3 regions of the Neobacillus terrisolis genome follow, and region 1 is predicted to be linked to each of the others. Evidence: predicted binding sites of a transcription regulator. Region 1 holds the regulator's gene; each other region holds the start of a gene.
The links. Region 1 encodes Rex, which represses fermentation and respiration genes when NADH is low (regulators of the CRP and FNR family bind a similar motif). Its sites were predicted from a motif close to TTGTGAAATATTTCACAA; they were not measured.

Region 1 (8,881 bases):
GCCAGGAGCTTTAACTGCAACAGCAGTGAATGTTCCGCGAAGCTTGTTCACGATTAACGTAGCTTGTGCTTCACCTTCAACATCTTCAGCTACAATCAATAATGGCTTACCTTGTTGAACGACTTGCTCAAGCACAGGTAATACTTCTTGAATGTTAGCGATCTTCTTATCCGTAATTAAGATATATGGATTTTCAAGAACTGCTTCCATTTTTTCGGAATCAGTTACCATGTATGGAGAAGAGTAGCCACGGTCAAATTGCATACCTTCTACAACATCTAATTCTGTAGTGAAGCCTTTAGATTCTTCGATTGTGATAACACCATCGTTACCAACGCGCTCCATTGCTTCTGCAATTAATTGGCCCACTTCTTCATCAGCAGAAGAAATTGCAGCAACTTGAGCAATTGAAGCTTTGCCTTCGATTGGTTTAGAAATAGCTTTTAATTCTTCAACAGCTACTGCTACCGCTTTTTCAATCCCTTTGCGGATACCCATTGGGTTTGCACCAGCTGTTACGTTTTTAAGACCTTCACGGATCATTGCTTGAGCAAGAACGGTTGCAGTTGTAGTACCGTCACCGGCTACATCGTTTGTTTTGCTTGCAACTTCAGCAACAAGCTTAGCACCCATATTTTCAAAAGCATCTTCTAATTCGATTTCTTTAGCGATTGTTACACCGTCATTTGTAATTAACGGAGAACCAAATTTTTTCTCAAGAACCACGTTGCGTCCTTTAGGTCCAAGAGTTACTTTTACTGCATTTGCAAGAGTATCAACACCGCGAAGCATTGAGCGACGTGCGTCTTCACTGAATTTAATTTCTTTTGCCATCGTTTAATAACCTCCTCTTAATCTTCGTTTATCTTATTATTAGTCATGATCGTGACAGATCAATGATTATTGGCCTACTACAGCAAGAATATCGCTTTCACGTAGAATTAAATATTCAGTACCTTGGTATTTCACTTCTGTACCGGAGTATTTTGAGAAGATAATGCGATCGCCTACAGCAACCTCTACTGCCACACGCTCTCCACTGTCAAGAACACGACCTGAACCAACAGCAATTACTTTTCCTTCTTGTGGCTTTTCTTTAGCAGTGTCCGGTAGAACAATACCGCTTGCAGTTTTTTCCTCTGACTGAACAAGCTCAATAACAATACGATCACCAATTGGCTTTAACAAGAGAAACAACCTCCTCAAATAATATGTAGATTATTATTTATTAGCACTCTCCTCTATCGAGTGCTAACACAATTATTATAATAAATAATTGCACCATCTTTTGCAAGAGAGATGGTAAATTTTTTTTATTTTGGTCCATGCTTTTCTCAACCTTATAAAGTATGCATCTTATTACCGTTTTTATCCATATTGGCAAAAAATTTTTTCTACAAATCTTATTCATTTGTATCTACCCTTGATAATTTGTACAATTGAGCTTAGTTCATTAGTTTTTTTAAGGAGAAGCATAATTTGAAAAAAGAGTATTGGATCGTCATTATTATCTTTTTAACTCTACAATTGTCTAGTCTTGTTGGTTTACCCTTAACCGCCTACATTGGGACTCTATTTGGATATTCAGCGAGCGAAATGAAAATACTGGCCGTTCCGATTTGGCTTGTCACAAGCTTTACTGTATCCCTTATCCTTGTGCTTTGGGTTTTGCGCGGTGAATTTACGACTAGGTTAGAACGGAATCAAGCTAGTATATCCTTGTCGATCTTCTGGGCCATTTCCGGTGTTTTTCTTGCCTTATTTGCTCAACAAGTTGCAGCCAATATTGAAGCGATGCTAGGAATCAAAATAGGCTCGGATAATACCCAACAAATATTAACCGTGATCGAAAGCTTTCCAGTTATTATTTTAATCAGCTCGATCATCGGACCTATTTTAGAGGAAATTGTTTTTCGAAAAATTATTTTTGGAGCTCTTTATCAACGACTGAATTTCTTTTTATCTGCTCTCATAAGCTCCGTTATTTTTTCTTTAGCTCACATGGAACCGGAGCATACTTTGTTATATTCAGCGATGGGCTTTACCTTTGCCTATCTTTATGTAAAAACAAAGCGAATTATCGTACCCATCTTTGCCCATGTTTCAATGAACACGCTCGTTGTGCTGATCCAAACTGTGTATAAAGAGGATATCGATCGGCTCATTGAACAATCAGAAAAAATTCAAAGCTTTATCGGAGGATTTTTATGATACAATCACCTTTGCTTACCGGAAGTATTCATATTGTTTTAGCTTGTTTATTTACCTATTTTGCGATTGATAATGTTAATCAATATGGCTGGGATTTCTTTAGTATCATCCTTGTCCTCCTCGCCACATTTGATTTCGGCTCTGGGCTAAAATTGGTAGCCCTTTACTTTAAATTAAGAAAAATAACCCAAAATAAAAATGAGCCTAGATAACGGGCTCATTTTTTGATTATTCTTCTGTGCTATTTGGATAATGCTTTAAGAAATAGACGAGTGATTGTAATTCTACCGCTAAATCAATATGATGAACTCGAATGCTTGAAGGGACATTTAATCGAGCAGGTGTAAAATTTAGAATCCCTTTAATGTTTACAGATGCGAGCCGATCCGTAGTAGTTTGGGCCACAGGAGCAGGTATCGTTAAAATGGCCACTTGAATATCCTCTTCTTCGATCTTTTGCTCTAAATCATCCATATGGTAAACGGGTACATCTCCAATTTTTGTGCCGACCTTCGCCTCATCTACATCAAATGCGATTTCAATCTTTGTATTATTATTTTTTAAGAAATTGTAATTTAAAAATGCCGTTCCTAGATTCCCGACACCAATTAACGCAACCTTCGTCAGTTCGTCCTGATCCAGCGTTTTTCGAAAAAAGGTTAGCAAATAGTTAACATTGTAGCCATAGCCCTTTTTCCCTAATGCGCCAAAATAAGAAAAATCCCGTCGAATCGTTGCTGAGTCAACTTTAACTGCTTCACTTAGCTCTGCTGATGATACACGCTGTTTACCTGATGAATGTAAATTTTTCAAAAAACGATAATACAGTGGTAATCTCTTTGCAGTGGCTTGTGGAATTTTGGTTGTATTGTCATTCGACATGTCAACACGCCTCTCCCATTTAAGATTATTTCACACGGTTCTCTCTACGAAAGTCCCCATTTTTTCCACCGGTTTTTTCGATCAGATATGTTTTTCCAATTACCATGCCTTTATCTACGGCTTTGCACATATCATAAACCGTTAACGCACAAACCGACGCAGCTGTTAACGCTTCCATTTCGACACCAGTATTTCCTTTTGTTTTCACCTTCGCTGAAATGAGCAATGTATATTCATCATTTTCTTTTTCCCATGAAAAAGAAACATCGACACCATTTAACGGAATAGGATGACACATCGGAATGATCTCCCACGTCTTCTTGCAGGCCATTACTGCTGCTACCTGTGCTACCGCAAGAACATCCCCTTTTTTCATTTCATTATTGGTGATTCTCTCATATATTTCACTGCTTACAGTGATACTTGAATGGGCTTCTGCCGTTCGAACAGTTTCCGGTTTACTGCTTACATCGACCATTTTCGCACGGCCTTCTTCATTAAAATGAGTAAATTCTCCCATGCATACAACACCTCTCTTTATGAATGATACACTATTTTTTCCATGAAGTGTGAATCAAACTTGTATTTTTCTTCACATGTTACGGTTATTGATGATATGCCAGGAATACGTTACACTTACTCTATCGTAGTTGAGGTGAATATCATGATATTATTGCAGGTTAACCAATTAAATAAATTTTATGGCGCAGATCTTATTTTATCGAATATAAAACTTGAAGTACAAACCCGTGACAGAATTGCATTAGTTGGTCGAAACGGGGCAGGAAAATCAACCTTACTTAAAATTATCGCCGGACACATGTCGTATGATTCCGGAGAAATCATGAAGCCAAAGGAAGTAACCATCGGTTATTTAGCGCAAAATACCGGACTTGAATCAACATTGTCGATTTGGGAAGAAATGCTTACCGTATTTGAATCCTTACAAAACCTTGAGCAGAAATTACGACATTTTGAGTTACAAATGTCGGACCCAGCAATCTTTAATAATACCTCCGTATATGAAAGATTATTAAAAGATTACGATCTTCTCCAAACCCAATTTAAAGACTTGGGAGGCTATCAATACGAAGCCGATATCCGTTCTGTATTGCATGGATTAAATTTCCATAGCTTTGATTATACAACAAAGATTTCCAGCCTTAGCGGTGGACAAAAAACACGGCTGGCCCTTGGTAAGCTATTGTTAACAAAACCGGATATTCTTATTTTAGACGAACCTACCAACCATTTAGACATCGATACATTGTCTTGGTTGGAGCAATATTTACAAAATTATGAAGGGGCTATCTTGATCGTTTCCCATGACCGCTACTTTTTGGACAAGGTCGTTAACCAGGTTTACGAAATGTCGCGGCAGCAAATTATGAAATACGTTGGAAACTATAGCTCGTATTTACAACAAAAAGCTGAAAACTATGAACGCGAGTTAAAAATGTTTGAAAAGCAACAAGATGAAATTGCAAAATTACAAGACTTTATTGCTCGCAATCTCGCTCGTGCTTCGACAACGAAACGGGCTCAAAGCCGCCGTAAACAACTCGATCGAATGGATGTCATGAATCGGCCCGCCGGAAACGAAAAATCAGCAACGTTTTCTTTTGATATAGAAAAGCAGAGCGGTAATGAAGTCCTTAATGTCAATGCTGTCGCAGTGGGCTATGATAACGAAAAAGTAGCTGAAAATATTTCCTTCCGAATTACACGAGGGGAAAGCATCGCACTAGTTGGCCCTAACGGGGTCGGAAAGTCTACCCTTTTAAAAACAATCGTCCAAAAGCTGAATCTGCTAGCTGGCGATTTTCGGTACGGCTCCAATATTACGATCGGTTACTACGATCAGGAGCAAGCGGAATTAACATCAAATAAACGAGTCCTCAATGAACTATGGGACGAGTACCCTTTAAAAAGTGAAAAAGAAGTTCGAACCGTATTAGGTAATTTTTTATTCTCCGGCGATGATGTGTTAAAAATCGTCTCGACTTTAAGTGGTGGGGAAAAAGCCCGGCTGGCCCTTGCAAAATTAATGATGCAAAAAGCCAATTTCCTCATCCTCGACGAACCGACCAACCACTTAGACTTAGACAGTAAAGAAGTATTGGAAAATGCATTAATTGATTATCCTGGAACGATTCTATTTGTCTCCCATGACCGTTATTTTATCAATCGCATCGTCACCAAGGTCCTTGAATTAAGTAAAAGCGGAGCCACCGAATACTTGGGAGATTATGACTACTATATTGAGAAAAAGCTCGAGCTTGAAGAACTAAAAGCGTTAGAAACAGAGACAAAGGGAAAGAATACTGCACAGGATCCTATCCCGGCAAAAAATAGTTATCAACAGGACAAGGAAACCAAAAAATTAGAGCGGCAGCGCAAACGCCGTATCGAGGAAATCGAGGCGCGGATTGAGGCTTTAGAAACGGTGATTTCTACAAACGATCAATTATTATGTGACCCCGAGGTCTATCAAGACCATGAAAAAGTAGCCCAATTAAACGGGGAAAATGAACAGGCTAAGCTTGAGCTTGAAGAATTAATGGAAGAATGGGCTGAGTTAGCCGAAGATTAATAAACATTTCTATTAAACACAAATGGCTGGATGATTCATCGATCATTCGCTATTTGTGTTTATTTTTCATATTTTTACATTTTTCAACAAGTTTCGCGAAATGGTTATCCATAGCTTACTAACATTTTTATTCACAAACAACGTATTATTTTTTCAACATCCACAGGTGTTTTCCACATTATCCACAACTTTCTCCGTTTTTATCCACATTGTCCACATTTTTAAAAAAATTATCCACAAAAAACTCTCCTTTTATAAAAAAGAAGAGTTGCTGACTGTGGATATTAATAATTTCCTCTATATGGTTATGTCTAAACCTGGATTCGCATTTAAAGATAAATCGGATCGTTTCCCTTTTTCATATAAAATACTGCCAACAGCCGCAATCATAGCCGCATTATCAGTACATAGTGATAAAGGTGGAATAACTAGCTCAATGTCTGACAATGGTTGAAATGCCGCCGTTAGAGCTGTTCTTAGCCCCTTATTTGCCGCTACTCCTCCAGCTAGCAAAACTTGCTTAACCTCATATTCTTTAGCGGCTTTAACCGCCTTTGTTACTAACACATCTACTACACTCTGCTGGAAACTTGCTGCTAAATTTTCTGGGACAATCACTTCCCCACGTTGTTCAGCATTATGAACAGCATTAATCACCGCAGATTTTAAACCGCTAAAACTAAAATCATAGGAACCCTCTTCAAGCCATGCTCGAGGTAAATCAATGATTGGCTCGCCCTCATGCGCCAAACGGTCAATATGCGGTCCGCCTGGGTATGGAAGGTTAAGCGTGCGCGCCACTTTATCATACGCCTCACCCGCGGCATCATCTCTTGTTTCGCCAATAACAACAAAATCTCCATGTTCCTTCATATAAACAAGCTCCGTATGCCCGCCTGATACGACTAAAGCAAGGAGCGGAAACCGCAGCTCTGTTACAAGTCGGTTCGCATATATATGTCCTGCGATGTGATGGACTCCAACTAAAGGAATATTGTGAGCAAAAGCGATTGCCTTAGCGGCATTTACTCCTATTAAAAGGGCACCTACTAACCCAGGACCTTCTGTAACGGAAATCGCATCTAGGTCTTTGAAGGTAATCCCGGCCTGACGGATTGCTTCCTCCAACACGATCGTGATTTGTTCAACATGATGGCGGGACGCTATCTCCGGCACTACTCCACCAAACCGTTTATGACTTTCTATTTGGGATGCTACAACGTTAGCAACGATTTCTCGACCGTTTTTAATAATTGCCACCGCAGTCTCGTCGCAGCTTGTCTCGATTCCCATAATCAATTGATCTTTACTCATAAATTCACCCACATAACTAAAGCATCTTCTTGGTTATCAGTATAATAACCTCTCCTAATTGCTCCATCCTGAAACCCTAATTTACGATATAGCCCTTTGGCAACATCATTGGAGACCCGAACCTCTAATGTCATTTTCTCTGCGCCTAACTGTTTGGTTACTTCCATTACCTTTGTTAACAAAGCTTCACCTAGCTTTTTTCCTCGATGCTCAGGCAGAATGGCTATATTCGTAATATGTGCTTCATCGACAATCACCCATACCCCACAATAGCCAATCACTTGTTCTTCCTCTTCAATCACTATGTAAACTGCAAACCGATTGTGTGTTAATTCATTAATAAAAGCATCTCGGCTCCAAGGAGCAGCAAAGCTTTCATGCTCAATCTTCAAAACATCTTCGATATCTTTTAACTCCATATAGCGAAAAGTTAGTGATCCGTTCATTATTTTTACCCCTTTTTAACACTAATGCTTTTCTTTTTTTGCTTCTAACCATTTTGCTTCAGCTTCAGCAAGCCTAATATAGTTTGGAACGAAGGAATGAACATCTTCCCCAGGTAAATCTCTGCCTAACAAGGCAAGCTCAGCTGGACGTGGATTATGTTCGGTTATTTCGGCAAAAATAGCTTTTTCACCAAGAATCTCCTCAATACCAGCACGATGGAGCGGCAGATCATTTCCTGCAAAAAGAATCGTTTCGGAACGCTTTTTTAACTCTGTTGCCCAATCCTTTGACAAAATCAACTGATCCTTTTCGAGCGTAGACAATCTTCCCTCATTGAATTTATATAGACCTGTGTAAACTTGACCCCGTCTTGCATCAAATAAAGGTGAAACAACACCCGAAAAATATCGTGCTGTCGAAGCTGCGATAATTTCTAAACTTGAAACCCCAACTAGTGGAATATTCAATGACCACGCCAATGTTTTCGCAATGGTTACTCCGATTCGAACACCTGTATATGAACCAGGCCCTTTCGCTACAACAATTTTTGTTAAGTCAGCAGGAACTACCCCACATTCCTTCATTAATTGTTCAATCGCCGGCATTACCCGAACAGAATGATTAACTTTTACATTTGTAATGTGTTCTCCAATTACTTTTTCTTCATCAATCAATGCAATTCCCAATACATAATTAGAAGTATCAATTGCTAATACCCTCATTAAAAAATCTCCTTACATAGTTCCTCATATCGTGTTCCTTGCGGTTCTAATACCAGTTTCCGGGCTTGTTCATCTTCGTGATATAAGTATATTGTCAGCAGGTTCTTTGGCAGCTGTTCCTTAATTAAATGAGCCCATTCCACCACAGTTACCCCGTTACCTTCAAAATATTCATCAAAACCAAGGTCTTCATATGAATCCTGGACCCGATAAACATCCATATGATAAAGCGGTAACCGACCTTGGTATTCTTTAATAATTGTAAAAGTAGGACTATTAACCGTTTTGTTAATCCCTAACCCTTCTGCCAGTCCCTTTGTAAATGTTGTTTTCCCTGCACCTAAATCTCCTTCAAGGGCAATCACATCGCCAGGCTGGAGCCTCTCAGCAAGTCGCTTGGCAAAAGCTAAAGTTTGCTGCGGTTCATTTGATATAAATTGATATCTACTCATACCATTTATCACCTTTATTTTAATTTCTTATAACTTTCATTGTCCAATCATGATTGAAGTGCCGAGTGTTCTGCTCGATTACTCATTAGGGCTATTGGGTGCAATTTCACCGATAACCTTTGCGAAAACTTTAACCAATAACCTAAGCCAAAACTGTAACCAATAAGGTATGTATAAAAAAACCTTAGGATTTCTCCTAAGGAAAAATGTTCTATTTGTAGTTTACATGATTTTAGTACTATGAGCAAAATCAATACAAT
Region 2 (11,592 bases), on a different contig from region 1:
TGAATCCTGTCCCCATTTCCGACAATCCACAATATGTTGGAAGTGGAAAATTAAAAGACAAGGTAGCAATTATTACGGGTGGGGATAGTGGAATCGGACGGGCAGTTGCGATTGCTTTTGCAAAAGAAGGAGCAGATGTGGCGATTTCCTATTTGAATGAACATGAAGATGCCCGGATGACGAAGCAAATGGTTGAACATTATGGGCGGAGATGTTTGTTAATTCCCGGAGATCTGCGGGATGAATCGAACTGTCGCAATGTGGTGCGCAGGACAGTGGCCCATTTTGGAAAAATAAATATACTGGTCCTTAACCATGCGATTGTATATCCACAGGAAAGCATCTTAAATATTAGAAGAGAGCAATTAGAAGATACGTTCCGTACTAATATTTTCTCGTTCTTTTTTATTACGCAGGAAGCGTTGCCGCATTTATCACCTGGAAGTTCTATTATTAGTACTTCGTCTGTAGCTGCATTTACAGGAGTTTCCACGTTACTTGATTACTCCTCGACTAAGGGGGCAATTGTGTCATTTACCCGCTCCTTATCATTACAGCTTGTAAAAAATGGGATAAGAGTAAATGCCGTGGCTCCAGGTCCTATTTGGACACCGTTAGTTGTTTCGAGCTTTCCAGCAGAATATGTAACAACATATGGGACGCAGACACCGATGCAACGTGCCGGACAACCGTTTGAGCTTGCGCCGACCTATGTTTATTTGGCATCAGATGATTCATCGTATGTCACTGGGCAAGTGCTCAACGTAGACGGTGGTGGAATTACACTTAATGGGTGAAAAGCAAGGGGACGGTTCTTGTGTTCTTTTTTGAACACAAGAACCGTCCCTCTGTTTATTTTGCCTCTGTTTTTTACATCCATTTTTGTATATAATTGTAAATATGTTTTTAAAATACGAGTTTAATATTGTGATAAACGGAAATAGGTGAGAAAGATGAAAAGGGTATTATTTTTAACGTGTATTTTTATTGCTACATTAGGGTTATCAGTACAAGCGCATCCTGGCCGAACAGATTCAAACGGTGGCCACACTTGTCGAACCAATTGCGGAGATTGGGGATTAAGTTCCGGGGAGTACCATTACCATAATGGAGGAGGAAGTACTTCAACTTCAACATCAACGGAAAGTACGGCTACATCCACTACTTCATACGATAAGGATTGCACCGATTTTTCAAGTTATGATGAAGTAGTAACCTATTGGAACTCAAAAGGATATACCCGATACAATGATCCTGAGAGATTGGACGGTTGGGGAAATGCCGTGGATGATGGAATTCCATGCGAAGCTCCTGGCGGCTATGACGCAGCAAAAATCAATGGTAGTGACGCACAAATTGCTCAACAAACTGCCATTAAAGAAAGAGCCCAAGGGGAAAATGATGGATATACAGCCGGAGTTCAAGCGGGATATGAGGGCCAGTCAAATGAAGCGAATCCAACTGGAGCCACTGCTTATAATGAAGGATACATAACGGGCTTCAATAAAGGTTATGCAGAAGGAAGCAATAAGCTAAATTCCGAGAAAGACGCGGCGGAACAAACAGGGTATGAACAAGGGAAACAACAGGATGAACTGGCTATTCCAGCTAACCTTACGAACGCCCATGTTACAGCATCTTTTGAAAAGGGATTTAAAAAAGGTGTACAGGAACGGGATCAGGTTGAAAAAGAAAAATATAAACAGTTAGGCTATGAAGATGGAAAGAAAGATATTAAAAACGATCCCGAGGGTATTAAAGAAATTTATATAAAAGCATATAACCAGGGGTATAAAAAGGGGCAGCGCGAATTACAAAGTTTTTATCAAAAAAAAGGATATGAGGCTGCTTTTAAAATGTTAAAGTATCAATCTCCAAAGCTTGAAAAAGAAAAATACGAAGCTTGGTATAAGCAAGGATTTGAATCGAACGAGAAAGTAAAAAAGATTGCAGAGGCAGGATTTGAATTAGGGCGTGAAGGGGATGAGTATCGGGTCCCTAGTAATTACAAAACGGCCGAGCTCATTTTTAAGCATAACTATGAACTGGGATATAAAGAATACGAGCAGGAAAAAGAGGAAAACACCAAGGAAGCATCAGCCGGTGCGGGAATCTTGGGATTAATCTGGCTGGGACGCCGGTTTTATGTTGCTAGAAAAATGATTAGTTAGAGGGTGTGGAAATGGGAATTTATCGGACAATTTGTAATAAAGTCGAAGATGTGATGGTTCATTTACTAACAAAAAAACAAAAACTCGATCAAGTGAAAACAAAAGTGGAACTCTATCGAAAATCGAAAGAGGCAGAACGCGCAAAAAAACGGGGTGTTGGCGCTTAGTGTTTTCGGGGACGGTTCTTGTGTTCTTTTTTGAACACAAGAACCGTCCCTCTGTTGCAAAAAAGGGCCTCACATATGTGAAGGCCCTTTTCGTCTTGATTTACAATGTACTATTGGCAAGTACGGTCACTAGTGCACTAATGACAATGGTCATAGCGATGAAAGAAGTATAGAGGAGCCGTTGGTTCCTTTTTTTCTTTCGCATGACTTGTTCCGGAGTGAGGAAATTATTCTTTTTTGACATCAAACATTTCTCCCTTTTGATTTGATGGTAGCTGGCTGGCTTCATTATGTAATAACGGAGGCCCCTGTAGCTTTGCGTCATCACTTTTCAGTGATTTTGCCCTTATGTAACTGAATATTATTATATCAAAAGAGTGTTTTGTGGTCATCCCGAATTTTGTCGAAAATTCAATGAAATTAGCAAAACCCCTATGGAGAAAAATTTTGGCGGACATGAGGGCCCTTATTTTTGATTTTTTCCCCTTGTTTCTTCTTTAAGCGGACATAGGATCTCTTATTTGAATAAAATCTAATGAATCGTGCCCATTTATTCACGAATAGAGGATTCAGTGTCCGGTTAGCCTGCTAAAACAGCAGTTTTTACCGAAATAACGGATCGTATGTCCGAATAAAAAGAGGCAGTGCATTGTAGGGACGGTTCTTGTGTTCAAAAAGGAACACAAGAACCGTCCCCCTGTTCCAAAATAAACATTCACTTAATTGCAACACTTTTTTAGATGAAAAGAGATATTTTCCTCTTACAATAAGGTAAGTCTAGTACAGTGAAGACTTCAGGTTAGAACGGAGATGAATTATTGTTATGAAAAAAATCATGAAGCTTCGTTTGCGAACTACGATTACCTTGTTAGTTACGGGGGTTATCGCGTTTTGTTTTCTTGTAACGAACCAATTAATTAAACAAAATGTTGAGGCAACAACATTAGACAATATCGAAGAGAAGGCACGAGACCTATCAAGGACGGTTGCTCTTTCAACCATTGTTAAAAATGGCCTTAATAATAAAGAAGATGAAAAATATATCCAGCCTTACGCCGAGGAAATCCGCAAGATCACAGATGTCCGATTTGTTGTTGTATTAGATATGAATGGAATTAGAAAATCCCACCCGATTACGAGTATGATCGGACATAAATTCGTTGGCGGGGATGACAAGCCTGTTTATAAAGGGAAAGAAAATATTTCGATCGCAACAGGGACCTTAGGAAAATCATTACGCTACTTCACGCCGGTTTATAATGATGAAGGCAAACAAATAGGTGCTGTGGTCGTGGGGATTTTAGTCGATGATGTTCAAAATCAAATTGAAAAAAGCAGTTCAATCATCTATACGAGCGCTATTATTGGCATTTTAATTGGCTTAATTGGGGCTATTTTATTAGCGAAAAAAGTAAAAAACATCATGTTTGGGCTGGAGCCTGAGGAAATTGCCAATCTTCTTGAGCAAAGAAGTGCGATGCTCCGGAATGTTCGTGAGGGTGTATTAGCAGTCGATCGTGATTCGAAAATTACGCTGATCAATCAGGAAGCGGAACGGTTATTTGAAAAACTCGGCATTAATGAGGATCCAGTTGGACAGAAAGTGGGAGACATCATCCCTAAGTTTCATATTACTTCTGTTATGGAAACCGGACAGAAAGAGCTCGATCAGGAGTATTCTTTTAATGGATTAGATTTGGTCGGGAATATCGTTCCCATTGTTGTAAATGAACAAATTGTTGGTGCCGTTGCTACTTTCCGTGATAAAACAGATATGAAGAGTATGGCGGAACAGCTTACCGGGGTTCGCTTATATGCGGAGGCGTTGCGCGCACAAACGCATGAATTTATGAATAAGCTTCATGTTATTCTTGGGCTCGTTCAACTTGAATTTTATGAGGACGTGCTCTCATATATTAGAGACTTAAAAGATACTTGTGAAAATGAGGCGGGCTTTTTTACAACCCGTTTCAAGGATCCGATCCTGGCAGGGTTTCTTTTAGGAAAAGTAAGCTATGCAAGGGAAAAGGGTGCGGAACTGGTCTTTTCGGATGAATGTTATTTGCCAGTACCAAAGGATCGCGATTTAGAGAATCAAATTGTAACGATCGTTGGGAACTTGATTGATAATTCATTGGATGCCCTGAATAAGTGTAAAGAAAAGCAGGTTACGGTTGAAATGTTCCCCATTTCAGACGAGGAAGTGTCCATTACCGTTTCTGACACCGGTGTTGGAATGAGCCCCGAGCTGCAAAAAAGTATTTTTGAAAAAGGGTTCTCTACAAAAGGTCCAAACAGAGGAGTGGGGTTATACCTAGTCCTTAAAAGCATAAAAGAGCTTAATGGCAGTATCTCCATTTCTTCTGAAGAAGGAACGGGGACAAAGATTAATGTCGTAATACCATTTGAAAAACAGGAGTGATTCATGATGATTCGTACAGTCATTGTTGAAGACGATCCAATGGTAGCAAAAATTAATACCCGTTATCTTGAGAAAATGGACGGATTTGAGTTGGTGGCAGCAGTTCCTACGGTCGCGGATGCCCTTCCGATTATTGAACGGGATCAAGTGGATCTTATTTTGCTGGATATTTATATGCCTGGCGAGGATGGCTGGAGTCTTTTATCAAAAATAAGATGGCTTGGCCAAGGGGTCGATGTCATTATTATCTCGGCGGCGAATGATAAAGAGAGTATTAAAAAAGCCATTCGTTTTGGTGCGGTCGATTATTTAATCAAGCCGTTTGAGTTTGAACGCTTCCAAACAGCATTAAATTCATATAAGCAAGAACAGTCTTTTATCGAAAAACAAGAAGAGCTGAGTCAAAATGACGTCGATAATTTACTGTTGAATAAGGAACAGCCTCAAAGTGCTGTCGGCACAAGCAGTGTTGAACTTCCCAAAGGTTTAACGAAAAATACCTTAAAGCTTATTTGGGAGAAAATTTTGGAGAACAAGACCGAAGTTTTCTCAACCGAAGAAATGGCCCAACAGGTGGGGATTTCCCGGGTTTCGATGCGAAAATACCTTTTCTTTTTAGCGGATATTCATATCATCGAAACTGAGGTTGTTTACGGAGCAGTCGGCAGACCAATTTTTAAGCACCGGATGGCCAATCTTGATCATAATTTAATGGAGAAATACATTAGCGGGTAGGAGTCTTTTAGGCTCCTGCTTTTTTTTGTGCATGGGGACGGTTCTTCTGCTTCAAAAAGAAGCAGAAGAACCGTCCCCATGCGTCCCCCAGGGAATTCCCTGAGTTGCCCTCCGAAACTCCCTTACTTTCTTAAGTTACAAAACTCTTTATATATTTTCATAAACTATTAAGAAAACCCTTTATTCAGTACTATTCAAGTAACGGGAAACAAGTTTTCTCGGATTAATATTTTTCCTTTAAATGGGGGGATTTTTGTCAAAGGAGTTCGCCTTGATTTTAAAAAAATGATGTAACTTCCAGGAAGCTTCTAATGAACATTAGCAGCTATTTAAAAGCCTGACTTTGTGAACACCTTCACAAATGTGAACAATTTGTGAACAGCAACAAACAAAAAACAAAAACAATCAACTATGAAAAAACAAAAATCAAAAAAGGAGTGAAAAACATGTCTGTTCCAGCTATAAAGCTTAAACAACCGAAGACTTCCTCAATGGGTACAAGCATAAAGGTACCAAGTGAAGTGAAACTAATCCCGTTACTTATTACAATTGCCGTTGGTGTAGCACTTTGGATGATCACACCACCAGCAGGCTTAGAACCGCAAGCATGGCACTTATTCGCTATTTTCGTCGCAACAATTGTCGGGTTAGTTAGCAAACCACTTCCAATGGGAAGCGTAGCAATCCTTGCTTTAACGGCAACGGTCATCACACAAACTTTAACGATTGATCAAGCGCTTAGCGGATTTCAAAACACTACGATTTGGTTAATTGTTATCGCGTTCTTTATCTCTAGAGGTTTTATTAAAACAGGTTTAGGTTCACGTGTAGCTTACATGTTCGTCAAAATGTTTGGTAAGAAAACACTTGGATTATCTTATTCTTTGCTTGTTAGTGACTTGATTTTATCACCTGCAATGCCATCGAATACGGCTCGTGCCGGCGGAATTCTTTTGCCAATTATTCGATCTTTGTCTGAAACATTTGGTTCACGCGTTGGCGATGGTACGGAACGAAAAGTTGGTGCATTTTTAACAAAAGTAGCTTTCCAAGGTGACATGATTACCTCTGCTATGTTCTTAACAGCAATGGCTGCTAATCCTTTAGCTGCCCAAATTACTGCAGATTTAACAGGAGAAAGCATTTCGTGGATGGGCTGGGCAACAGCCGCAATCGTACCTGGACTTATCAGTTTAATTCTAATCCCACTTGTCATTTATAAATTATATCCACCAGAAGTAAAAGAGACCCCAGAAGCACCAGCAATGGCTGCGAAAAAGTTAAAAGAAATGGGTCCACTTAAAAAGCAAGAATGGTATATGATTGGCGTATTTGTTCTTATCTTAGGTCTGTGGATTTTCGGAACTAGCTTAGGTATTACTGCAACAACAACAGCTTTCATCGGTTTAGGAGTTTTGTTATTAACTCAAGTATTATCATGGGCTGATATTAAAAAAGAAGAAGGCGCATGGGACACATTAGTATGGTTTGCAGTATTAGTTATGATGGCTACCTTCTTAAACGAATTAGGAATGATTCCTTGGTTCAGTGAAACGATGAAGGGCGCTGTAAGTGGAATGGATTGGATGTTGGCGTTAATCATCCTTTCAGTTGTTTACTTCTATTCACATTATTTCTTTGCCAGCAATACCGCACACGTAAGTGCAATGTACGCAGCATTCTTAACGGTTATTGTGGCTGCAGGAGCACCGCCGTTAGTATCTGCATTAATTCTAGCATTTTTCAGTAATCTCTTTGCTTGTACGACGCATTATGGTTGTGGACCTGCTCCGGTATTCTTCGGAAGCGGATATGTCACACAAAATAAATGGTGGTCACTAGGATTTATTATTTCAATCATTCACATCATCGTTTGGATTGGCGTTGGTGGCGTTTGGTGGAAAGTTCTAGGACTTTGGTAAAAAAAACATAAATCGTGAAAACCCTTTGTTTTTATAAAAAAACATAGGATTAATTTTCAATACTGCCGACAGTGGATCCCCCCCCAAGACCCTTAAGTAATATTCCGAGTCGGCAGTATTTTTAATCTTAAAATAGTCTATTCCAACCTATGGTTGTTAAACAAATAAATGCGGGGTGAGTTGAGCACTGCCCCATATCCAGAAAAAAAAGATTGCTATCGGTAGGAGGAGTTAAATAATGAGAGAAATCTCGGCGAAGTTAATTACAGAAACGGTAAAAAATCTTTGTATGAAAGCGGCTTGTGACCTTCCTGAGGATGTTGAAAAGCTGATTGCAGCAGGGTTAGAAACAGAAGAATCCGAGTTTGGTAAATACAGCTTAGAGAAAATCTTAAAAAATGTAAAACTAGCACGCGCGGAACATGCGCCAATGTGTCAGGACACTGGAATGACGGTTATTTTAGCAGAAGTAGGCCAAGACGTTCGGATAGTGGATGGCGACTTTACAGATGCCATCAATGAAGGTGTTCGCCAAGGGTATGAAGAGGGATATTTACGGAAATCTGTTGTTTCGGATCCTGTTTTAGACCGAAAAAATACAGGTGACAATACACCGGCTGTTATTCATATGGAAATCGTGCCTGGTGATCAATTGAAAATTCAAGTCCTGCCTAAAGGGGCTGGAAGTGAAAACATGGGTGCCGTGAAAATGTGCAAGCCGGCAGAAGGTATTGAAGGCGTTAAAGATTTCATCGTAAACTCGATTACTCAAGCGGGTGGAAACCCTTGTCCTCCAGTTATCGTCGGTGTTGGAATCGGCGGAACGATGGATAAATGTACATTGCTTGCGAAAAAAGCATTAGCTCGTGAAGCTGGTTCACCAAATCCAAACCCTGCTTATGCAGAAGTGGAAAAAGAACTGCTTGAGCGCATCAATAAATTAGGAATTGGTCCGCAAGGCTTTGGCGGAAAAGTAACCGCTTTGGCTGTTCATATTGAAACATATCCTACCCATATTGCGATGCTGCCTGTTTGTGTCACATTGAACTGCCATGCAGCACGTCATACGGAAGCTATTTTATAAGGGGTGAACAAAATGACAACAATTAAACAACTTACCACACCATTAACTTATGATCAGGTAAAAGATTTGAAGGCCGGTGATCAAGTCTCGATTACAGGTGTCATTTATTCAGCGCGAGACGCAGCCCATAAAAATATGGTTGATGAATTGAAGAGTGGTCAGCCGATGGCAATCGATGTAACGGATCAAGTTATTTATTATGCAGGACCATCACCAGCGAAGCCGGGAAAAGCAATCGGTTCCTGTGGACCGACTACAAGCGGCCGTATGGATGCTTATTCGCCAACAATGCTGGAGCAAGGTTTAAGAGGGATGATCGGAAAAGGCCCTCGCAGTAAAGAAGTAATTGAATCAATGAAGAAAAATGGTGCAGTATACTTCGCAGCAATTGGAGGAGCAGCAGCATTGATTGCAGATTCGATTAAAAAAGTTGATATTGTCGCGTATCCGGAATTAGGACCAGAAGCAATTCGTCGTATGGAAATTGAAAATTATCCTTGTATTGTCGCAGTCGATTGTGAAGGCAACGACCTATATGAAATAGGGGTTAAGAAATACAGAATCGAAGACTAACAAGAAATCGAGGTGCAAATTGAAATGCTTAAGTTTGATGTTTTAGTAGTAGGAGCGGGCGGTGCCGGAATGATGGCGGCACTTTCTGCCAGTGAAGATAAAAGTTTAAATGTAGCGTGTATTTCAAAGATTTTCCCAACTCGTTCCCATACGGGAGCTGCACAGGGCGGAATCAACGCAGCGATGGCTTATCGTGATGCAAACGATTCAACCGAAAGCCATTTCCGTGACACGGTTAAAGGAAGCGACTTTTTAGCGGACCAGGATGCAGTTGAATTTTTCACAAGCAATATGCCTAAGGTGATTTCTGAATTAGATTACTACGGTGTTCCTTTTTCCCGTGATGAAAACGGCCGTGTTGCGCAACGTCCATTTGGTGGCGCATCAAGCCCAAGAACATGTTATTCAGCCGATAAAACAGGCCACGTTATTCTGCACGCATTATATGAGCAGTGCTTAAAGAATCGAGTATCTTTCTTGGATGACTGGCACCTTCTATCTGTAGCAGTTGAGGACGGTAAGCTTGAAGGTGTTGTAGCAATGGAAATGCGCACTGGAGAAATTCAAGCGATCCAAGCAAAAGCAGTTGTTATTGCAACTGGAGGATTTGGCCGAATTTATTGGAGCAGAACAACCAATGCCATCAACATGACAGGTGATGGAACGGCAGCATGCTTCGAAGCAGGTATTCCATTAAAGGATCCTGAGTTTGTTCAATTCCATCCAACTGGCCTGGCGTCAACTGGGGTGCTTTTATCAGAAGCATGCCGCGGCGAAGGCGGATACTTGCTGAATAAAGATGGCGAACGCTTTATGGCTCGCTATGCTCCGGACAAAATGGAGCTTGGCCCGCGTGACCTCGTTTCCCGTTCGATTGAAACAGAAATTAAAGAGGGTCGTGGATTTGGCGAAGGAATGACTTCTTACGTTCTAATGGACCTCCGTCATTTAGGCGAGAAAAAGATTATGGAACGTCTGCCTCAAGTTCGTGAATTAGCGATGGAATTTGAAGGCGTTGATTTGATAAAAGAACCAGTACCGATTCGCCCAAGCTGTCATTATATGATGGGTGGAATCCATGTTAGCGATTATAAAACGTGCAGCACGCCGATTGAAGGCATTCACGCTGCCGGCGAATGTTCAAGCGTATCAATCCACGGTGCAAATCGTCTTGGCGGAAACTCCGTTGCCGATGTTGTATTGTTTGGTAAATATGCAGGCCTTGGCGCGAAAGAAACGGCTAAGAGACGTTCTTTTGCAGGTACAAAGAAGTTAGAGGCAGAGGCATTAAAATGGAAAGACGAATTTGAAACAATTCGTCACAAAAAGACCGGAATCAACATGTTTAGCATCCGCGATCGCTTAGCGGAAACGATGTGGTACAATGTTGGGATTTTCCGGACTGAAACAGAAATGGCAGAAGCTTTGAAAACTGTTGAAGAGCTTTTAGAAGAATACAAAGACGCTTATTGCGGAGATTCTGCAATTAAATACAATATGGCATTTTTGAACTATGTTGAAATTGGTAATATCTTAAAGCTCGCGAAGGCTGTAACGATGGGGGCGCTTAACCGTAAAGAGAGCAGGGGCTCACACTCAAGAGCGGACTATCCGACGCGAAATGATGCCGAATTCCTTAAGCATACGCTGATTTATAAGGAAGGCGACAACTATCGGTTAGATTATATCCCGGTAAAAATTACGAAATATCAACCGGAGGAGCGAAAGTACTAATGTATACAACACTATACTTTAAGATTAAACGATTTGACGGTGAGCAGGAATGGTTTCAGGATTATGAAATTCCTTATGAAAAAGGGAAAACAATCCTTTGGGCATTAACAACTGTTCGCGAAACGCTAGATCCTACGTTAACTTTTACATCTGCCTGTCGTCATGCTATTTGCGGAAGCTGTGCCGTTCGCGTAAATGACAATGCGTTTCTTGCATGTAAAACTTCATTGGATGAGGTTTTGGAAACATTTAATACGAACTACTTAACGTTTGAACCTTTGAAAAACTTCGATGTCATCCGTGACCTTGCAATTGCTTGGGAACCGAAGATGGATAAAATGGAGCAGGTGAAGCCTTGGTTAATCCCTTCTGCTGATGGCACAAAGGAAGCTGGTTTCATCCAGGCAGAAGATGATTATCATGAAATCGCTGCTCCAACTGATTGTATTTTGTGCGGTGTCTGTGCTTCTGAATGTAATCAGCTTGCTATTAACGATGGAACATACTTGGACCCGTTCATTTTAAACCGTGCCTATCGTTTTGCTGTTGATTCTAGGGACGGTTCTCCTGAAGAGCATATTCGTCCGGTTTATGAAAATGAGCTGTGGAAATGCCTTCACTGTATGCAGTGTGTAACGAAATGTCCAAAAGGTATTCCGTTGACAGAGCAAATTGCTTATTTACGTGCGGAATCGATCAAGATGGGTGAAACGAAAAACCTAGGTGCCCGACATGCATTTGCTTTCCATGATGATGTACGAAGCAAAGGACGCCTAAATGAAGT
Region 3 (11,592 bases), on a different contig from region 1:
CATTTGAAAATGTATGAGGAAGATAAAGAATTATTGGAAGATGTGATTATCGAGACGCAACAGGCGATTGAAATGGCGGAAATTTATAGTACAATTTTAAGCGGCATGATGGATGCTTTTGCTTCCGTTATATCCAATAACTTAAATATGGTAATGAAATTTTTAACCTCGATCACGATTATCCTTGCATTGCCAACAATGGTTTCTAGTTTTTTTGGGATGAATGTCGATTTACCATTTCAGCATAAACCGTACGCATTCTCGTTAATCCTTTTATTAGTAGTATTTCTTTCAGGTCTTACAACCTTCATATTCTGGAAAAAGAAATTCTTTTAAATATAGGTGCCTGTCCCCCGTTACGTTACAGTGTTAACGCATCGGGGGACAGGCACCTTTTTTTCGACATTTTTTTGGTAATTTCTTAGCTGGGTGTTAGTTGGGAAATGTTGGTATTATAGGCTTTTGCAGGGGAAGTAGAGTAGGTGATGGTTGAAAATGAGGAACTTTGTCGAGAAAGAAGGGTTTACAAAGCCAAATTTAGTGACAATAATTTAAATTGTGTTAATATTCGAAAAAATAATCACCATTAAATAGAAACTTTTAAAACTTGCTCAAATGAAAGATCACTAAAATCAAAAAGATGGAGGAGAAAAAGGTGACGAATACAAATAGTAATCAAAATAAAAAATCATTAGACGATAACGAACAGCTTTCGACTTTAGAACTAATTTGGGAACATGCCAATCAAGAGATTGACTCGTGGGCTCAGCGTTCTGAATACTATGATCAGGAATTTTTGAAAGCTGCAAAAAAATATGTTGATAGTGTGAATCAAAACCGCGAAAAAATGAAACTCATAACCGACCAGTTTAACCAAGAGCTTCAGGAGTGGGAAGCGACCGCCCGTGAAGAGCTTCTTATGACGACAACGACCCTCCAACAACTTTTTCCAAAAAAATCCTATCATGAAATAAATCAAGTCATGGACAATATTCAAAATAAAATGACTACGCTTCTTATGACACCAATTAATGTATTAGCAAGCGCTAAAACGTTTGATAAATATTTAGAAGCTGTTGAGCAATATGTCTCACTTCGCAAGCAAAGCAGACAGCAGTATATCGAAAGTGTAAAGCAAACAGCGAGTGTTTTTTATAAAAATCAAAAAATGTTTATGAATCTCTTCGAAAATCAACTGAAAACAGCTGTTTTTCCATTTCAAAAATATATGAAAGAACATGTGAATTAACAAAAGTTTTTATTTTTAGTCTTTGTTAAATAACAATGTTGATTTTGAGCATGCTGTTGATTGGAGCGGAAGGCGCTTGACTCCTGCGGGAGCAGCGGGACAGGTGAGACCCCACAGGAGCTTTAGCTCCGAGGAGGCTCACCGCCCGCCCCGCGGAAAGCAAGCGCCTGGAGCGGAAATCAACAGTCAAGTTTAAACAGCCATTTTAAAAGGAGAGGAAGAGGATGACGAGCCCAAGTCTATATGATCCGTATGAACTATTAAATAAGCTTAACGAGCTCTGGGAAAAACAGATGAATATCTACTTTGCACTGTTTACTCATCAAGGGGAAGCGGACAAGCACCCTTCAGCAGTGATAGAAACCTATACCCGCAACTTGGATTTTTTTAGAAAAAATCAAGAAGTTATTGCCAATATCCTTAACATCCCAACGAAAAGGGATTTAACAGTATTGGCTAATCGCGATCAGCAAACAGAGGAAAAATTAGATTCTTTGGAAGAACAGCTATTTGGCCTTCAGGAAGGGATCAATGCTACAAATAAAGATATTGAGAGTCTAATCGGGGTATCGAAGGAAATCATAAAACTGACAAAGCAATTGAAAACAGAGTTAGTCAAAACAAAGAAAGAGCTTGCTGAAACGAAAAACTTTCAATCCGAGTTAATCGAAATGAAAAAAGAGTTAACCCAATTAAATACCTTTAAGGAAGAATTTGAAATGCTTAAAACGCTAATTGATAAAGGTGAACAAAAGGAACCAGCTGTTGCCGTTTCTACCGCTCCTTCGAAATAATGAGCATATTTATCGTGGACAAGCATTAAAATAAACAGGGAAGGAGCACATTATTCCTTCCCTTTTGTATGAATTTCTTTGTATGTTTCGACCTTGAGAAGTACGCAATGACTAGGACCGACCTTATCTACTTAGAGCTTGAAAAGTCCTTCTTAGCATGCCGGTTTTTGTTTTTGTTTGCCCAAAAACCCTCGAAGCGCATTGTTAAAAGCTTCTTTTGCCTCTATTTTTGAGGCGTGGCCGGCGTTTCTCATAATCACAAATTCTGATGTGTCAATCTGTTTATGCATCATAAATTGAATCCAAACAGGTGTAACAGCATCATATTGTCCGCCAATAATGAGTGTTGGAATTTTTATTTTTGGCAAAAGCGATAAATTATTAACCTTCATACAGGATTCAACCGATTTTATATAAGCTTCTTGGTCAGGTCTGTAAAAATCAAGAAAATGCTTATAATTTTCCTCACTCCATGAATACAAACAAACTCGGGCGGCAATTTCCTTTTGGGTTTCAATTGAGACAGACTTTGCTCGCGTTTTTCGCATTCGATAAAGCAAACGCCCAAGCTGTTTCGGAATAAAGTGAAACGTGCTAACGAGCATCAATGTGCGGCAAAATTTCGGGTTTTGGCGATATATTTCTTGGGCGACAAGCCCTCCCATTGATAGACCGCAAATGTGAGCGTTTTCAATATTAAGTTCTTTAAGTAAATGAATGATGTCACGTGCGAAATTGTGGATGGAGATCCCTTCTGTATTTTTGTGATCCCCATGTCCACGGAGATCCGGGATAATGAGATCATATTGGTCAGCTAGCTCGAACTGATTGTTCCAGCCTTCTTTCATTTCTCCTAAACCGTGAATAAGGATCAGAGGCTCACCGGCACCAAGGCGTAAAAAAGGAATTCCGGAACGACTAATCAGGAAATTTCCCACTTGTTTATCCCTCCAACTTGTTTTTAGTACACCTTATTCCCATCGCAGGTGAATCGTAATCAATTAGAAAAAATATTATTAATTTATATATATGCTTAATTGACACAAAATTACCCATAGGTGTAAAATACATATATAGACAAGTGGAGGTGGAAAGCACTTGACAAAGAATAATGAAACCCAATCCATTCAGCCTTCGAAAAACTTTGTAATGCCTTTTATTTTATTACTTCTCAGCAGGATGTCGCTTCACGGATACGAGATAAGCCAGAAGCTGCAAGCATTCGGCTTTCATACGATTGACCAAGGGAATTTATATCGACTATTGCGCCAACTTGAGAAAGAAAATTTAGTTCAATCAGAGTGGGATACAACAGGTGCGGGTCCTGCTAAAAGACGTTATACGATTACAGACGTGGGAGTTTCCTATTTAAAGGGGTATGCAAATCAATTGGAAAGCTACCAAACGATGCTAAATCAATTTTTTAACATGTATTCAAGTTTTCTCGAGCTCTATATCCCTTCTTTTATAAACGAAGGATCCAATAGAGAAAAAAAAGCGGACAAGGGGAGAAAGAATAATGAATCCGAAAAAGAGTGAACAAGTTGTATTAAAAGCAGCCCAAAAAAAGGTTGAGCCGAACGAAGATACAAATGTAGTTGATTTATTTGTTGATACAGTTTGGGATCAGTATGAACAAAGCCTAGAGCGTTCTAAACAATTTCGTGAAGAGCGTGAAGATGCCTTCTTAAATTCGCTAAAAGAGGTTATTAAATTAAATCAGGAATTCAGAAAATCACTTAACAGCTTATATCGCGAGTCTAAAAAGACGAATGATGAGATTGTAAAAGAAATTTCAAATAATTTCCCAGTTTCAAACGAAGCGGGTGGTGTCGAGTTTACCAATCAATTCAATGACGTATCTACTCGATTAGAAGAAATTGCGCTTACCCCAATTAAATCAACTTTTGATTTGTTTGACCGCTTTGAAAAGAGCATTGAAGAAAATAGTGAATCTTATGTTCATTATTCACGTGAAAGACTTAACGGATGGCAAAAGGTTACGAACGAATACTTTAAACTAGCCCGTGCAAGTCAAAAACAATTTGTGAACCGCTTTGAAGAAAGTGTTAAGGTGCTTATTAGCGCAAAATAAAAACAAGGTGTCTGACCCTCAGCACGTTAGCTTGGTAACGTGACCAGGGGCAGGCACCTATTTGTTTTAAAGGGTATTTGGTCTCCGAATCAACGGCACCTAGCTAATTATCTTTAAGCACTTAAATGCTTTTCTTTTCTAAGTTTGGATTTCTTCATCATTTCCTTCCAGATGTCTGAGCCGATGATGACGCCCGCGATGATGAGAATGAAGCCGATAATCTGTGTCGGAACGATTTCTTCTCCTAAAAAGATTACCGCACCAATCAATGCAAAAAAGGGATTTAAGTTGATAAAAATGGAAGTCTCCGCTGCCCCGATTTCTCCAACCGCAAAATTATATACCATGTGACCTACGGCTGTTGCAATAAATGCTGATGCAAAAAACACAACCCAGATGTTGAATGACCCTTGAGCCAAGCTTGTTAATCCGTCCGGTTCCACTATCAAGCTAATAATAAATAATATGACTGAGCCAAATAACAGCATGTATCCCGTCATTAATCTTGGGTCCAATGAACGGGCTATTTTACTTATAAAAATAAAGCTGATCGCCTGCGAAAGAATTGAAATAAATACATACAAATCTCCAAGTGAAACCGCACTAATATTTCCATTTTTCAACACTACAAATGCGACTCCTGAAAAACCAAGGACAATGCCCACCACTTGAGCCATCGTGACGGAACTGCCTAGAAATAGAATGGCTAGAATGGTAATTAATAAGGGTCCCATTCCAAGAATAAGGCCACCATTGGAAGCAGATGTATTTCTAAGTCCAATAGATAAAAAATAATGATGTCCTACCACATTAAAGAAGCCGCCGAGCAGAATAAACAGTAATTCTCGTTTTGTCGGGATTCGAATTTTTCTTGTAAAGAATAGGATGACGAATACACAAACTCCTGCAGTAAATATTCGAAAAGCAGTGATGGTTACTGGCATAAAGGTAGTGACAATTAGCTTCGTTGCAATAACATTCAATCCCCATGCCAACATGACGAGAGTTAAGGTGAGATAGATTAATTTTTTTTGACGAGCTGCCAATGCTTCCACTTCTTTCAATTTTATAAAAAGTAATACGTTTTATTGTAATACAAATAAAATTAATATGGTAATAAAATATCTGGAAATGATGTTCCAAATAAAATGAGAACGCTTTTTCTTGTAGTTAGATGGTAAATATTATTAGAAATACCAATGAAAGCGTTACAAAAACATTTGAAAAAAGTTCACAAGGTTAGTGTGAAAAGATGCGTTAAAATAGGTAAGGAAAAGATTTAGTTGTGACGAACTTCACATTTTACTATTTTTCTATTATTTTTGTTCGTCGAAAGGGAATGATCACCATGGCTTTTTTTAAGCCTGAACAAATTGCTAATATTACTGTTGAAACAGGAACAAAAAAAACAAAGTACTCATTACTTAAATCAATCATATTAGGTTTTCAAGCAGGGGCGTTTATTTCATTGGGCTATTTGCTGTTTATTCGTGTAACTGCACCGCTTACCGGAGACATTGCGGGAATCAGCACTATTTTAGGGGCATCACTGTTTCCAATTGGACTCGTGTTAACATTAATTGCTGGTGGCGAGCTATTAACGGGAAATATGATGGCCGTTCCACTTGCCTGGTTAGCTCGGAAAATAAGTTTTAAGCAGCTGATTGCCAATTGGTCGATTATTACGATTAGTAATTTTATTGGGGCAGTATTTGTAGCTTATGTATTCGGACATGTTGTAGGTTTAACAGAAACAGGACCTTTTCTTGAAAAAACGATTTTTATTGCTGAACATAAATTAGAAGCTACTTTCATACAAGCCTTCTTATCCGGAATTGGCTGCAACTGGTTGGTAGCACTTGCTGTGTGGTTATCTTATGGTTCAGAAGATATGACAGGGAAGATATTGGGCATTTGGTTTCCAACAATGACCTTTGTGGCAATCGGATTCCAACACGTTGTTGCGAATATGTTTGTTATTCCAGCAGCCATTTTTGCCGGCCACTTTACATGGCTTGAATACCTTCATAATTTTGTACCTGTATTCTTAGGAAATGCAGTGGGTGGCTCTGTTTTTGTCGCTCTTGCTTATTACCATGCTTATAAAAAAAATCTTGTGTTAACAGAAACTCCAGCTCATAAATCAAATGTTGCTATGATGAAAAGAGGCGGAATGTAGTGACGGAGATCTCAATTGGTGCCTTGTTAATAAGATTCCTTTTAGGTGGATCAGCTGTAGTTGCCGCCACTATTGTGGCAAGAAAGCTGGGCGAAAGAGCAGGGGGAATCTTTGCGGCATTTCCGGCAGTATACTTGGCAGCTTTACTAACATCACGGTTGGATTTTAATGGTGAAGAGTTAATAAGTCATTGGGTTATATTGTCAAAAGGCGCCATGATTGGGATGGGAGTTAATATTCTTGTGGCCATCATTGCAGGGTATTTATTACCGAAGCATGGCTGGAAATTAGGTCTAGTGCAAACGGTTATTTGTTGGTTTGCGGTATCAATCATCGTTGTTTTCGTTACATCCTATATATTTTAAAAGGTGGATAATATGAATAAGCAGGAATTATTGATTCGTTTTTTACTAGGCGGAACAGCGGTCATGTTAAGCTACTTAGTCACGGTATTATCACCTTGGGAATTACTTGCGGGGATCTTTGCTGCGTTTCCGGCTGTCATGCTAACAGCGGTGTTTATGGTCGGACTCGCATCGGGTTCAAAGAAAGCAGGTAAAATTGCAAACGGTTCGGTTTTTGGTATGATTGGTGGAGTTATTTGTGTGGCAACTGTTTTACTCGTTCTGCAAACAAGTCATGATTGGGTCATGAGCATTATTTTAGGCCTTCTGTTATGGCTTATAAGCTCGATTGCGGTTGCCTCTTTAAGGGAAAAAATAAAAACCCGGGAAATCAGAAGAGCTGTACAATAACTTCAACACAGCAAAGCGGCGGGGGACTGTCCCCCGCCGCTTTGCTGTGTTGAAGTGACATTTGTTATATTTTAATGTTGAAATATGAAGAAAATTAAGATAATATGTTTATTAGTTCTATGTGGAATGTGTAAATGTAAATAATAATTTAATATAGTAGTCAATTAAGGTGCCATGTGGCTTAATAGGGAATCAGGTGAAAAACCGGAACTGCCCCCGCAACTGTATGTGTGGACGAACCAGGAGAACCACTGTTTAACACTATCAAGAAATAGTGTTTACGGGAAGGTCCTGTAGTAGGAAGATACACGAGTCAGGAGACCAATCTTAATTGAAACTAGTTTCAGCTTCTTCGGGGATGGAGAACGTGAAACGGAAGCACCTAAAGAGTCTCTTTGATTGTTTTCGTTTATATTAATCCGTCCAGGCGTTGCTGGACGGATTTTTTTACGTTTTAACATGGTTCAACTGCGCTTTCACTTCTAATAGAACCGAAAATGACTAACAAAAACTACATATCGTTTAGGAAAAGGTGCGCAAAATTCATAGATTGCGTGAAAAGGGAAGAACGGTTAAATTCCGTCACGGTACCCGCCACTGTATTGGGGAGTTCCATTGCATTTGTCACTAAGAACAATTGGGAAGACGCATTGGAACAATGAACCATAGTCAGGAGACCTGCCTTAACCTAGACACTTCTAAAACCTACGGGCTTATGGGTGGGAAGTGCTGATAAAATGCTTTTTTGGCAACTTTGCCATGTATTTATTACGCACCCCTGCTGATCAGGGGTGTTTTTATTTGGATTTTTATTCACTTGTTGATTGGAGCGGAAATCAACTGGCAAGTCCAACACAGCGATTTGAAAACGACGTAAGCGAAAAGGGGAGGATTTTCATCGAATTATATACTTATTCACTATTAGCGATTTTGATTGGGATGCGCCATGGGATGGATGGGGATCATGTTGCAGCAATTGCTGATATGGTCGGCAGTGAAAAGAAGAAAAGAAAGCAGCTATCACTTGGGATGATGTATGCATTAGGGCATGGCACGATTGTCCTTACGATTGGATTTATTTCCATTTACCTTGGATTAGAGATGTCTGAACAAACCAGGCAAAAAATGGAACTATTGGTAGGGGTCACGCTTGTGATTCTAGGTGGATATATGATGTATTCACTCTTCCAACAAAAAGAAGGGTACGAGTATAAAAGCCGCTTGCAAATCATTTTTCTTTTTCTAGCAAAATGTGCTGAAAAAACAAACCTAAAAGGGATTGAAAAACGGTTAACCCCTTTGCACCTCGGAATCATTAGTGCTTTTATTATCGGTGTTATTCATGGAATAGGGGTTGAAAGTCCGACGCAAATTACGATCCTCACCAATGTTACCGGAGATCATACTTTTGCGGCAGCCACCGTTCAATTGATTTTGTTTGTGGTCGGGTTGTTAATTTCAACTGTTCTAATCGCCTTCCTGCTTACTTGGGGTTTTATGAAGGCTCGATTAAGAAAATCCTTATTTCTTTTACTTGGTTTAGTTACTGGAATTTACAGCTTAGTGCTTGGAATCACCATGCTCGTTGAAATATTGAAAGGTGGAATTTAGATGAAGGGGAAACTGCTCGTTATTGGATTTGGGCCGGGAAGTTTTGCGCATGTTACAGAAAGAGCTAGAGAGGCCATTCAAGAAAGTAATATGGTAATCGGTTATAAAACGTATGTTGACTTAATTGAAGGATTATTAACAGATCAAGAGATTATTAGTACCGGTATGACTGAAGAAGTGAGCCGGGCTCAAGAAGCTGTTAAGCAAGCGGAGCGAGGCAATAAGGTGGCGGTTATCTCGAGTGGTGATGCCGGTGTTTATGGGATGGCCGGTCTTATTTACGAGGTACTGATTGAGAAGGGCTGGAAAAAAGAAACCGGTGTTGAGGTAGAAATCATCCCTGGTATTTCCGCGATTAATTCTTGTGCGTCATTACTAGGGGCTCCAGTCATGCACGATGCTTGTACGATCAGCTTAAGTGACCATTTAACACCGTGGAATTTGATTGAAAGCCGAATTGACGCAGCAGCAAAAACAGATTTTGTCATTGCCCTTTATAATCCGAAAAGTGGCCGTAGAACACGGCAAATTGCTGAGGCTCAACAGATTCTGTTGAAGTATCGTTCACCTGACACCCCGGTTGGCTTAGTTAAAAGTGCCTACCGCGACCGTGAGCAGGTTGTCGTCACAAATTTAAAGGAAATGCTCAATCATGAGATCGGGATGTTAACGACCGTTATTATCGGGAACTCCTCTACGTTTCTATATGACGATTTAATGATTACCCCGCGAGGCTATCAACGGAAATATACGTTGAATCAAACTGAGCAACCGCTCAAGCTCCACCAGCGTTTGCAAAAGGAAGCCGAGCCGTGGGCACTTGAGCAAGTAAATCCAGCACCAGTATTGCAAGCGACCAATAACGAGGAGCTTTCCTTCCGGGAAATGGCCGAACTTGCTTTGAAAATGGTGAATGGCGAAAATGTGGAGCCGTTTCAACAGAACGTGTCGCCGCAAGACATGGAAACCATTTTTGAATTGGCCGTAAGCCCTGGTGTTGCCAATAAGAAATTTACTGCTAGACAAATGATAGTTTTGGCAGAGGTAGTTGGTGAGAACGGAATCATGGAGTACACGCAGGATCATCATTTAAAATTGCAAATTCCGACTTATAATCCGAACGAGGTAATTGAAAGATTGGCTGAAGCAGGATTTAGCTTAGCACCTGTCGGGGATGTCTTGACGATAAAGGCTTGTGATTTCTGTGATGGTGACAAGAAGGATAGTATTCCTTACGCGGAGGAACTTGAGAGCAGGCTTGGCGGGATGGAGCTTCCGAAGGAGCTTAAGCTTGGTTTTAACGGGTGTGGAATGGCATGTTATGGAGCGGTAAAAGAGGATATTGGCATTGTTTATCGCAAAGGTGCATTTGATTTATTTTTAGGCGGGAAAACAGTAGGCCGCAATGGTCATCCCGGGCAAATAGTAGCAGAAGGGATTGCACCGGAACAAATCGTCAGCATTGTCGAGAATATTATTCAAGATTATAAGGACTTGGGATATCCAAATGAGCGCTTCTACAAATTCTTTAAGCGTGTAAAACAAGTGCAGGGTTTCGTGTACCAGGATATTACACCAAAGCTGGAAGTCGAAGCAGCTGCATGTGGTGATTAAACGTTTACGAACAATCAGATATACATAAGGGGAGGAACTACAATGCAGTCAATTTTATTTGTTGGGCATGGAAGCAGGGATCAGGAAGGAAACGATCAGGTTCGACAGTTTATCGCGAAGATGAAGGAGCAGATGGACTCTTCATTACTAGTCGAAACATGTTTTTTAGAGTTTGAACTCCCGAATGTGAATCAGGGAATTGATAATTGTGTTGGAAAAGGGGCCAGCCACATTGTTGTGATTCCGATCATGCTTTTACCGGCAGGGCATTCAAAAATACACATCCCAGCAGCAATCGATGAGGCTCGTCAAAAATATCCTCATGTCGGATTCACGTACGGCAGACCGATTGGAATCCATGAAGAGAACATTTCCATTCTTACCACAAGGTTGGCGGAAATTGGGGAAGATGTGGACAGTCCCGGAGAGGATACGGCCATTTTATTATTGGGCCGAGGCGGGAGTGATCCGGATGCCAATAGCGATTTGTACAAAATGGCAAGGCTTTTATGGGAAAAAACAAAATATAACTTCGTAGAATCGGCTTTTATGGGTGTAACGAACCCGCTTGTCGATGAAGGGATTGATCGCTGCATCCGCCTGGGGGCAAAAAAAGTAGTGATCTTACCATATTTTTTGTTCACCGGTATCTTAATCAAGCGTCTTGAGAATATGATCTCTGACTTTGAAGGTAAATATCCTGGAATTGAATTCAAGCTGGCTGGTTATTTCGGCTTTCATCCAAAATTAGAAACGATTTTAATGGATCGAGTCGATGAGGCGCTTAAGGATGAAGTGAAAATGAACTGCGATACATGTCAATATCGTCTTGGCGTGATGGAGCACATACATCATCATCACCACGATCATGACCACGATCATGACCATGGGCATCATCATGGGCACGGGCACGAGCACGATCATGATCACGAACATCATCATGGCCAGGGGCACGATCATGGGCATCATCATGACCACGATCATCTCGATGGTCATGTCCATGCTCACCACGATCACAATCATACAGATGATCATCACGAGCATTCCCAAAAGGAAAAGGCAGGTCAGCCATCATGATTCTCGTTCTGGCTGGAACAAGTGATGCTCGGAATCTTGCATTAAAAATAAAAGAAGCGGGCTACCCGCTCATCGCCACGGTTGTAACAGAAAATGCAGCGAAGGAACTGCAACAGGTGGGAATCGATGTGCGAGTTGGTCGATTAACGGCAGTGGAAATGACTAGTTTCATAGAGGAAAAGGCAGTGCAGGCTGTCGTCGATGCCAGTCACCCGTTT

Region 2: a site for Rex is predicted at 5,839-5,856, ahead of ACI48O_RS15705 (anion permease). Genes of this name have one in related genera too.
Region 3: a site for Rex is predicted at 5,422-5,439, ahead of ACI48O_RS01625 (formate/nitrite transporter family protein). Genes of this name have one in related genera too.

The regions. Positions count from the first base shown of each region.
Region 1 covers NZ_JBKFGH010000047.1:298-9,178, reverse strand. The annotation lists gene groL (chaperonin GroEL) at 1-834, opposite strand, end outside; gene groES (co-chaperone GroES) at 901-1,188, opposite strand; gene ACI48O_RS22040 (CPBP family intramembrane glutamic endopeptidase) at 1,480-2,211, shown strand; gene ACI48O_RS22035 (YdiK family protein) at 2,208-2,423, shown strand; gene ACI48O_RS22030 (redox-sensing transcriptional repressor Rex) at 2,440-3,093, opposite strand; gene moaC (cyclic pyranopterin monophosphate synthase MoaC) at 3,119-3,613, opposite strand; gene ACI48O_RS22020 (ABC-F family ATP-binding cassette domain-containing protein) at 3,758-5,686, shown strand; gene tsaD (tRNA (adenosine(37)-N6)-threonylcarbamoyltransferase complex transferase subunit TsaD) at 5,984-7,000, opposite strand; gene rimI (ribosomal protein S18-alanine N-acetyltransferase) at 6,997-7,446, opposite strand; gene tsaB (tRNA (adenosine(37)-N6)-threonylcarbamoyltransferase complex dimerization subunit type 1 TsaB) at 7,468-8,169, opposite strand; gene tsaE (tRNA (adenosine(37)-N6)-threonylcarbamoyltransferase complex ATPase subunit type 1 TsaE) at 8,169-8,621, opposite strand.
Region 2 covers NZ_JBKFGH010000024.1:116,907-128,498, reverse strand. The annotation lists gene ACI48O_RS15735 (SDR family oxidoreductase) at 1-797, shown strand, start outside; gene ACI48O_RS15730 (YHYH domain-containing protein) at 954-2,171, shown strand; gene ACI48O_RS15725 (hypothetical protein) at 2,183-2,338, shown strand; gene ACI48O_RS15720 (hypothetical protein) at 2,439-2,582, opposite strand; cyclic di-GMP riboswitch class I at 2,606-2,693, opposite strand; gene dcuS (DcuS/MalK family sensor histidine kinase) at 3,162-4,760, shown strand; gene ACI48O_RS15710 (response regulator) at 4,767-5,495, shown strand; gene ACI48O_RS15705 (anion permease) at 5,987-7,417, shown strand; gene ACI48O_RS15700 (fumarate hydratase) at 7,656-8,501, shown strand; gene ACI48O_RS15695 (Fe-S-containing hydro-lyase) at 8,514-9,074, shown strand; gene ACI48O_RS15690 (FAD-binding protein) at 9,099-10,808, shown strand; gene ACI48O_RS15685 (succinate dehydrogenase/fumarate reductase iron-sulfur subunit) at 10,808-11,592, shown strand, end outside.
Region 3 covers NZ_JBKFGH010000002.1:250,825-262,416, reverse strand. The annotation lists gene ACI48O_RS01660 (magnesium transporter CorA family protein) at 1-336, shown strand, start outside; gene ACI48O_RS01655 (hypothetical protein) at 656-1,249, shown strand; gene ACI48O_RS01650 (polyhydroxyalkanoate biosynthesis repressor PhaR) at 1,474-2,043, shown strand; gene ACI48O_RS01645 (alpha/beta fold hydrolase) at 2,196-2,981, opposite strand; gene phaQ (poly-beta-hydroxybutyrate-responsive repressor) at 3,142-3,582, shown strand; gene ACI48O_RS01635 (hypothetical protein) at 3,563-4,138, shown strand; gene ACI48O_RS01630 (DMT family transporter) at 4,252-5,193, opposite strand; gene ACI48O_RS01625 (formate/nitrite transporter family protein) at 5,487-6,317, shown strand; gene ACI48O_RS01620 (DUF3147 family protein) at 6,317-6,682, shown strand; gene ACI48O_RS01615 (DUF3147 family protein) at 6,695-7,072, shown strand; cobalamin riboswitch at 7,223-7,416, shown strand; cobalamin riboswitch at 7,586-7,772, shown strand; gene ACI48O_RS01610 (HoxN/HupN/NixA family nickel/cobalt transporter) at 7,874-8,683, shown strand; gene cobJ (precorrin-3B C(17)-methyltransferase) at 8,684-10,297, shown strand; gene ACI48O_RS01600 (sirohydrochlorin chelatase) at 10,340-11,374, shown strand; gene cobK (precorrin-6A reductase) at 11,371-11,592, shown strand, end outside.